2 regions of the Priestia sp. 10L35 genome follow, and region 1 is predicted to be linked to the other one. Evidence: riboswitches for the same ligand, from Rfam matches in the RefSeq annotation. Region 1 holds a riboswitch; the other holds the start of a gene.
What was found. A riboswitch is a leader RNA that binds a small molecule or an ion and turns the genes downstream of it on or off. The one in region 1 is predicted to bind cobalamin.
Positions count from the first base shown of each region.

Region 2: it holds a riboswitch for cobalamin, as region 1 does, so the genes downstream of both, AC1DEF_RS12385 (cobyric acid synthase) here and AC1DEF_RS10145 (ABC transporter substrate-binding protein) in region 1, are expected to answer to the same signal.

Region 1 covers NZ_JBFTKA010000002.1:813,118-818,027, reverse strand. The annotation lists gene AC1DEF_RS10160 (class I SAM-dependent methyltransferase) at 1-722, shown strand, start outside; gene AC1DEF_RS10155 (YpjP family protein) at 1,106-1,708, shown strand; gene AC1DEF_RS10150 (thioredoxin family protein) at 1,897-2,211, shown strand; cobalamin riboswitch at 2,302-2,434, shown strand; gene AC1DEF_RS10145 (ABC transporter substrate-binding protein) at 2,693-3,652, shown strand; gene AC1DEF_RS10140 (adenosylcobinamide amidohydrolase) at 3,741-4,349, shown strand; gene cbiB (adenosylcobinamide-phosphate synthase CbiB) at 4,354-4,910, shown strand, end outside.
Region 2 covers NZ_JBFTKA010000003.1:269,335-274,244, reverse strand. The annotation lists gene AC1DEF_RS12395 (APC family permease) at 1-1,033, shown strand, start outside; gene AC1DEF_RS12390 (YdcF family protein) at 1,100-1,663, opposite strand; cobalamin riboswitch at 1,811-1,990, shown strand; gene AC1DEF_RS12385 (cobyric acid synthase) at 2,083-3,609, shown strand; gene AC1DEF_RS12380 (FecCD family ABC transporter permease) at 3,815-4,873, shown strand; gene AC1DEF_RS12375 (ABC transporter ATP-binding protein) at 4,870-4,910, shown strand, end outside.

The DNA.
Region 1 (4,910 bases):
AAGTAGCCGCTGATTTAAGTATACCTTTTGTAGTAAGAGAGAAGAAATCCGTTGCAGATCTTCAGAATCTTCAAGCTGCAGACGTGCTGGTTGTCGGTAAGAATAGAGTAGAATTGCATGTCCAAAATGAAGAGGAACCTATTTTTTTTCATCCAAATTCCGCTATGTTTAGAGTGAAGAGATGGCTGCGAGGAGAACCTGATCCGTTTATTGAAGCTGCTAGTTTGGAAAAAGGAATGAGCGTGCTTGACTGTACACTTGGTCTTGCATCGGATAGTATGATGGCGAGCGCAGCGGTAGGGAAAAGCGGGAAAGTTGTCGGACTAGAAGGCAACCGCTATGTAGCTTATTTAGTCAAACAAGGACTTTTAAATTGGGAAAGTGACGTACAAGAGTTGAACGATGCAATGAAGCGTATAAACGTGGTTCATCAAAATTTCGAATCGTTTTTGGCGTGTTGTGAAGATAATTCTTTTGATGTTGTCTACTTTGATCCTATGTTTCAAGAGCAAATTGATGAATCGAATGGAATTAACGGTATTAAAGCAATAGCACTGTATACTACGCTAACGCCAATGGCTATACAAGAAGCAAAAAGAGTAGCCAAACAAAAGATCGTGCTAAAAGATCATTGGAAAAGCAGTCGTTTTGAAGAACATGGATTTATCGTACAAAAACGAAAAACATCAAAATTTCATTACGGGACAATTGATATACAATAATAAACAAAAAAGTAAAACGAATCCTGATCATAAAAAAGACTTCCAAAACCTTTTAGGAATTAAAAAGTTTTGGAAGTTTTTTTTATGAATTTCATCTAAAGTTCATAAAAGTATGATATATTTTTGAACATAAAAATACTTTTGTGTTTAAGCATCCAGCAAAAAAGGAATATCTTGTATAGGTTTCCGCTCGGTGTGACAACCTCAAACAGAAGAAGGAAGGTGCTAACTAAAAAGTCTTCGAATGCCCGTAGGCAGCATAAATGAATAAGCAAATATAGGTAAAAAATTAATAAGTATGTTACAATACCTAGTGAGTTATAACAATGAATTTTACGATATGAAAAGACCATATGGGAAAAGATGAGAAAGGAAAGATACGAATGCCTAGATGGATAAAAAGAATGCTAGTTGTATTTATTACAGTATTTACATTTGGGCTTGTCACTCCACCAGAATATTTATACGTTGATGATGCAAAAGCGGACAAGCAACATAAAGCAGGGTATGTAAGAGAAACAACTCCTGTCACAGCTGTTATAGAAGATATTCATTTGCCATATGAAGAACCAAAATATGAAGACGTTTCATCATTTGTTACGTATGCAATGGAATCAGCTGAAAAACAGTCAGTGGAAAAATTCGGAACAAAAATTGGGCCTGTCATTGAAGATGAATTTCGTCAAGCAGTGTTACCTAAAATTGAAGAAGTGCTGACCGACATTGGCACTGAACGTGAACAGTCAATTCAGAATCTCGAGATAAGCGAGCATCCTGCTGCTGGCTACGGTGAAAAGATTTTCCATGTATATGACCGGGAAACCGGTCAGGACTTAATACGGTTTCATGTACGGCGCGAAAATCCTCCAAAAGATGGATACTGGTTTAATTTTCACTATCATGCGGCTGCAGATAATTTTCAAAAGCATTATGATTTAGGGAAAATTTATTGGAACCGAAACATGCCGCCTAAATGGTTTAGCTGATAATAGACACAACATTCTGCGATTTCGAAATGTTAGCTTTTTTAAGCTAGCATTTTTTTACGTCTAAAACCGTTATGGTCTAAATAAGCTGAAACATTAGCACAACGATAAAAAAATCGTTTATAATGAAGTCAGACTTCTTACCATAGAATAGTGAGAAGGAACGAATAGATGCTGGAGGTAACACAATGAAACAATTTACGGAAGAAAAACAATTTCGCGAACAAATTAAGAACGAAACACTAAGCGTTGGGATTTTTACGACAACGTGGTGTCCTGATTGCAAACGTTTGGATATGTTCATTGATGAAATCGTTGATGAAAACACAGATAAAGCATGGTTTAAAATTGACAAGGATGAGTTTGAAGAACTTTCTGCTGAAAACAATGTAATGGGTATTCCTTCTCTTCTTGTATATAAAAACGGTGAAAAAATTGCACACTTGCACAGTGCAAATGCTAAAACGCCTGAAGCGGTCCGTGAATTTTTAGCAACTCTTTAATCCCTTAAGCTGCGAGAGCATTCTCGCAGCTTTTTTTGTGAGAATGGCTATTTCCATTTTTCCATGAGTGGGGTATACTAGGACAAGTGAATAATCGTAAAGCAATAAGGTCTCAATTTAAAGATTGAGTGAAAAGGGAAGTCTGGTGAAAAACCAGCGCGGTCCCGCCACTGTAAGCGCTTTGTGCGTAAGTCAGGAGACCTGCCTTATTGTTAGCTGTGAAACCTTCGAGGAAGGGTGAAGCAGGGTAATGAACATACATATCAAGTATAGTGAACGGATTCTTTTCCTGCTTATCTTGACGTTACCTGCTTTGCTTTCAATTGAAAGTAAAGCTTTTTTATTTTGAAGCTGCCGGCGAGCAGTATACATAGTCAAAGCGGAAAAACGGGATAGCGCTGCTTTTTGCATGATCATTTGCTTTTTCTTTAACGTGGAGGTTTCGTATTCACAATGAACAATATATAGGGGGAGTATTTAGATGAAAAAATGGCTTTCGTATTCCATTATTGCACTGTTAGTCATCGTACTTGCTGCATGCGGTGCAGGCAGCCAAAGCAACAGTGATAAAAAAACGAAGCAAGATACGGCACAAACGTCACAAGCTGCATTTCCAGTGAAGGTAAAAGACGCGCGTGATAAAGAAATTACGTTGAAAAAACAGCCTAAGAAAATTGTTTCCTTAATGCCAAGTAATACGGAGATTGTATATGCCCTTGGCCTTGAAAAAGAATTAGTCGGTGTTACAAGCAACGATGATTATCCTAAAAGCGTAAAGAAAAAAGCGCAGGTAGGAGATATGAACGTTAATGCGGAAAAAGTTATTGCTTTAAATCCTGATTTAGTGCTGGCACACGCTTCAAGTATGGGCGTTTCGGATGAAGTATTTAAACAAATTGAAAGTGCGGGTATTCCGGTATTTGTTGTAAAAGATTCAACAACGTTTGATACGGTTTATGATTCTATTACGCAAATCGGTAAATTAACAGGTAAAACAAAAGAAGCTAATCAAACAATTAAAGACATGAAAGAAAAAGTAGCTTCAATTGAGAAAAAAGCAAAAACGATTTCAAAAGAAGATCGTAAAAAAGTATGGATAGAGGTATCAGGAGCTCCTGAGATTTATACAACAGGAAAAGGTACGTTCATGAACGAAATGCTTACTATGATCGGTGCTGATAACGTAGCAGCTAGTGAAAAAGGTTGGGTTAAGTTTTCTGAAGAGCAAGTTGTTAAGTTAAACCCTGACGTTATTATCGCAACGTATGATGCAGACAAAAATGAGATTATGAAGCGTCCCGCTTGGAGCAGCATGACTGCTGTAAAAGAGGGTAACATCGAGAAGGTTGATCAAAACAAAATCAATCGCTTAGGACCTCGTATTGTAGATGGCTTAGAGGACTTAGCAAAAGCAGTATACCCTGAGGTGTACAATAAATAAGAAGAGGGACCATATTCCAGTTCGAATTGAAAAGGGGATTGGTCCCTTTTCACATCTTAAAATTGAAGAAAGGCCTGAGCTTTTAATCATGAAAACCGAGACTTCTTATAAAACATACAGCTCAGGGGTTTTAGGAACAGGCATTACGGAAACGGACACCTTTTACAATCGATTTGTTCACAAAGACTATTATTCAGATACTCCTTCTTTGGAGTATGAGCAATATTTGATGAAAGAAAATGTGCGCCATGAGCAAATCGTAGGGTTGATGACAGCCGTGTGGTTAAAAGAAAGAGCGGTTTACTGTTATGAAGGCTACGGAGTAAGAGTAGCTTCCGTGATAACGGCTGGAGTAGGAAACGCAGTAGATATTACAGCTGACGAAGCTGTCCCGTTCTATTCCTCTCCTGGTACAATTAATATGTTTTTTTTCGTGGAAGGTACGCTTACGGATGCAGCGTTTTTACAGCTTTTTATTGCGGCCACAGAAGCTAAAACAAAAACGCTGTCACAGCTGGGTGTCATAGATCCGGCTACAAAGACGATTGCTACGGGAACATCTACGGACAGCATTTCAGTTGCAGCGTCTCAGCAAGGACCATTATATGAATATGCAGGCTCTATGACCGCTTTAGGGCAAGCGGTAGCTAAGCTGGTGAAAATAAGCTTAGAGCAGGGACTTAAGGGAAAGAGGTGAAGAAATGAGTATTACACAAGCGATAATTGCACACATGACGGCCATGACGATTGCTTTACTAATTGACCGAATTATAGGCGATCCCGAAAATTGGCCGCATCCCGTTCGCTGGTTTGGTAAATGGATTTATTGGATAGATTCTAGATTAAATAAAGGTGCAGGAAAACGATTCAAAGGATTGCTTCTTGTGATAAGTATGGCTGTGCTCGCAGGAGTTGTTCCCTTTTTGTTCCTCCATGCTTTGTACGGAGTTCATCTTATAGCAGGTGTTTTAGTAGAGAGCGTAATGATTGCGACTACTATATCCACTCGTTCTTTAAGCGAAGCTGCTTATAAGGTACAAAGGCCGCTTCAGCTAGGAGATATGGAGAAAGCTAGATATGAAGTAAGTATGATTGTGGGACGAGATACAGATCGTTTGTCAGAAGGAGAAATTGCCAGAGCGACGGTAGAGACCGTGGCTGAAAATACAAGTGATGGTATTACAGCTCCGCTTTTTTATGCATTTATAGGAGGAGGAGCCCTAGCCTTTTTTTACCGAGCTATTAACACATGTGATTC
Region 2 (4,910 bases), on a different contig from region 1:
GGCTTATCACTTTAAATCAGCTAACTTTACAACTGGCGATTTTGCTCCGTTTGGTTTTAATGGTATCCAAGCAGCCATTTCAACAGGTGGCGTTATGTTTGCTTACCTAGGACTTCACCCTATTGTTTCTGTAGCCAGTGAAGTTAAAAACCCGCAGCGTAATATTCCAATCGCGCTCATTATCTGTATTGTACTTTCAGCGATTATTTACACAGCACTGCAAGTATTGTTCATTGGTAACATCCCGGCTGATATGCTATCAGGAGGATGGGGAACAATTCAAGAGCAATTCTCTTTACCATTTAAAGATATTGCACTTATTTTAGGCCTTGGCTGGTTAGTAACGCTTGTTATTTTTGATGCTATTTTATCACCAGGCGGTAACGGGAACATCTTCATGAATACAACTTCTCGTTTAGTTTATGCGTGGTCTCGTAATGGAACATTATTTAAACGTTTCTCAAAAGTAGATAAGAAAACAGGAATTCCACGTGCGTCACTATGGCTATCATTTGGAATGTCCGTATTCTGGACACTGCCATTTCCTTCTTGGGAAGCGCTAGTAAACGTATGTTCAGTGGCACTTATTCTGTCTTATGCGATTGCGCCAATTTCAGCTGCTGCATTCAGAGTAAATGCAAAAGACCTTAAAAAACCTTTTAAATTAAAAGGCATGAGCGTTATTGCTCCTGTTTCATTTATTTTCTGTTCATACATCGTATATTGGTCAGGGTGGACGACAATTTCTTGGCTGCTAGGATCACAGCTTCTAATGGTTGTTATCTACGTAGCGTTTAAGAAATACGTACCAACTGACGTTGTAAAATTTGCACAGCAGCTTAAATCTGCTTGGTGGCTAGTTGCTTATTATATTATTATGCTTGTTATCTCTTATCTAGGTTCATTTGGTGGAGGACAAGGTGTGCTAAGCAACCCGCTTGACTTAATTTTAATTGCCCTTGTTTCACTTGGTATTTTCTACTGGGCGAAATACACAGGTTTACCAAAAGCAGTTATCGATACAGATGATTAATAAAAAACACGGCATGAATTCATGCCGTGTTTTTTATTTGTAGAGCTACTTACTCTATTTATTTATTTATTTATCAAACAGCCATGTTTTTAAAATAGCAGCATACTCACGAAAGTAGGCTTGAAGTTTAATTGAATTTGGTGTTTTTGCACCTAAAGGATAAACGTCAAAGCCTTGACGTTTGGCAATAATAGAGGCGCGAAATAAATGAAAATCACTGCTAACAAGCACGACTTTTTTGTGTTGAATATCAACTTTCTGTTTAGTAAAAGTAAAATTCTCAAAAGTAGAAGTTGACTGATTTTCTTTTATAATTCGATTCTTCTTAATTCCTTCTTTCCGCAGAAAACGATAGGCTGCCTCTGCTTCAGAAATTTCTTCATCGGATCCTTTTCCACCCGTTACGATAACTTTTGTTTGTTGATTGGCTTGTAAATAAGATAAGGCCGTCTTTACTCGTTCTTTTAAACTAGGAGACATTTGGTCACCATCTACTTTAGAACCTAAAACGAGCACATAATCTGCGTTTTGTGGAACAGGCTTGTGAGCAGTTTGATACATACAAAAAGATATGATTGCTATATAAAGAACAAACACGCTGATAAAGACATAAATGATTTTTTTCTTCAACTGTGAGCACCTTCCTAGCTATTCCATAAGATGTTTGGAAAATAATTGTTATTATAGCATACGAGACCCAAATAAGTATAAACACAGTAATATATAATAATAGAAGAAAATCGTTATTGTGAATGGTTATAAAATTCGTTACAATAAAGAATAAATGATTTTAAAAGTGCCTCTAAGGAGGATAATAGGGAAATCGGTGTAAATCCGGTGCAGCCCCCGCTACTGTAAATGTGGATGAACCTGCAAAGACCCACTAGTCAAGCTAGGAAGGGTGCAGAAGTAAAATGAAGCATAAGCCAGGAGACCTGCTTTTAAAAACCCCTTATTTTTCGGTGGGAGAAATAAGTCAAGACAATGTGTTAATGAGCGCATGACCAAACCTTGACTTCTACAGTTAAGGTTTTTTTATGTGGTAGGGAGTGGAAAAAGTGAAAAAAGGAAAACCGCTTATGATTCAAGGAACGCACTCAGACGCTGGAAAAAGCATGATTGCTACAGCATTTTGCCGTATTTTTAAAGAAGACGGCTATCAAACTGCACCGTTTAAATCGCAAAATATGGCGCTTAATTCATACATTACAATGGATGGAAAAGAAATTGGCAGAGCGCAAGGAATTCAAGCAGAAGCGGCTGGAGTAGAAGCAACAACCAATATGAACCCTATTTTAATTAAACCAACTCGTGATCATGAATCTCAAATAGTTGTTCACGGAAAACCGCTACGTAATATGTTTGCTTTTCAGTATCGGCAAGAATTTTTTAATGAAGGTTTGAACGTTATCACGGAAGCTTATAAAGAGCTTGCCAATCATTATGATCGAATTGTGATTGAAGGCGCTGGAAGTCCTGCCGAAGTCAATTTGAACGATCGGGAACTCGTAAATATGCGTGTTGCAAAAATAGCAGAAGCGCCTGTTGTGTTAGTAGGAGATATTGATAAAGGTGGCGTTTTCGCGAGCCTAGTCGGTACTCTTCAATTGCTTCCAGATGAACACAAGTCTAGAGTTATCGGGGTGTTAATTAATAAATTCCGAGGAGATTTAGAACTTTTAAAACCAGGGTTGAAGTGGTTTGAAGAATACACGGGTGTTCCGGTTCTAGGAGTTATTCCTTATATGAACAACGTGGAAATTGACGCGGAAGATTCGTTATCACTCAGAAATTACTCAACGCTTGTGAATCCGTTAAAAGAAATTGATATTGCGGTTATCTCGTACCCGCGCATCTCAAATTTTACAGACATCGATCCTTTAAGCTTAGAAGAAGACTGTCACGTGAGGCTTGTAACCAAGCCGTCGCAATTAGGTACGCCTGATTTAATTGTTTTGCCAGGAAGCAAAAATACGATTGAAGATGCTCAGTTTTTACAAGAAAGCGGCCTGGATCTAGCCATTAATCAAGTCTTGAACACAACGAACGTTCACGTCATTGGCATCTGCGGAGGATATCAAATGCTAGGGGAGACAATTACAGACCCTGATGCAGTAGAATCTCGGATTGAGTCCATTAAAGGGCTGGGCTTGCTTCCAGTGGAAACGGTTATGACAACCAGCAAAAAAACAGAAAGAGTTTCTGGGTATGTCCAGTTAGAAAATGAAAGAGTTTCGATTGAAGGCTACGAAATTCATATGGGAAAGACGGTTTCTAAGAGCACCACGAAAGCTTTTGCAGTGGTAGAGCATGAAAAAGAAGGAACGGTTAAAGACAATGTCATTGGCACGTATGTTCATGATGTGTTTCATAACGATTCTTTGCGCAGAGCTTTGCTTAATCAAATTCGTAAACATAAAAAATTGCCGCCTATTACGGACACATTCAACAGTCGCCTGCAAAAAGAGGAGTCTTTTTCAAAAGCAGCAGCATATGTGAGAGAAGCCGTAGATATGGAAAAGCTGTATCAGTTAATAGACAACTATAAAAGTCCGGAGCAAACACAAAAAGTATAGCTTGTAGAGGCTTTCGCTTGTTTTTTTACCAAGAACTTTAGTACGCTATTCTACGTTGCCCAGTTCAACAGTCTAGCACTCGTAACAAATAAAAGATGATTGTTTCCAACTTAATGCATGGTGGAAGCATGGTTTATGGACAGGAAAATGAATGGTTAATGTAATATAAAACATCACGCCTCGTTTCCTAGAGGAGCTGAACGTATTGATTTTTAAACGTATTTTTTTTAACAAAGCATCTATTTTATACATAGTCAGTTTATTTATTGTATGTACTTCGATAATTATGGGCGTATTTATTGGTACAGTTTCGTTAACCGTAGGAGATACAATCAAAATTATTATTGGCCACCTTACCGGGCTATCCTTATATCACGGTCCAGAAAACATGGATTTAATCATTTGGCAAATTCGTTTTCCAAGAGTACTGGTGGCATTTTTAGTAGGAGCTTCACTTTCAATAGCAGGGGCTGCCTTTCAAGGGCTATTAAGAAACTCGCTTGCCGATCCTTATACGATTGGGGTTTCCTCAGGTGCAACCCTTGGCTCTGTCATGGCAATTTATTTTCATTGGAGTATTTTTGGTTTGTCTATCTTCACGCTGCCTGTAGTCGGCATTGTATCTGGTTTTATTACTCTTCTTTTAGTTTTTGGTATTACGAAACTCGCAAGCGGCAATTTGGCCAATGAAACCATCATCTTAGCGGGGATTATTTTATCATCCTTTATGAGCGCGCTTATTTCATTAATTGTGGCTCTTTCTCCCGAAGAAGATGTAAGGCAGGTTTTATATTGGCTAATGGGAAGCGTATCAATGAGAGGATGGTCTCATATTCAAATTTTAGGGCCGTTCTTTTTGATCGGTACAATTATGCTGTTGTTACATGTAAAAGAGCTGAACGGCTTAGCATTTGGCGATCAATCCGCTCAGTTTATGGGAATAGACGTAAAGAAGAAAAAAAGAATGATTTTAATAGGTGCATCCGTATTAACAGGGGCTGCGGTATCAGTATCTGGGGCAATTGGATTTGTTGGCTTAGTTATCCCCCACGTAGTTCGTCTCGTAGCGGGAGCTAATCATAAGCATGTACTGCCGCTTTCTATTTTAATTGGAGGAAGTTATTTGGTTTTAGCAGATTTATTGGCACGAACGATATTAGAACCTCGTGAACTGCCGATTGGAGTCGTAACTGCCTTAATTGGTTCGCCGATTTTTACCCTGCTCCTTGTAAAAGAACGTATGCGGAAAAGAGGAATATCATGATTGAACTATATAATGTGACAGGAGGATACGATAAGCA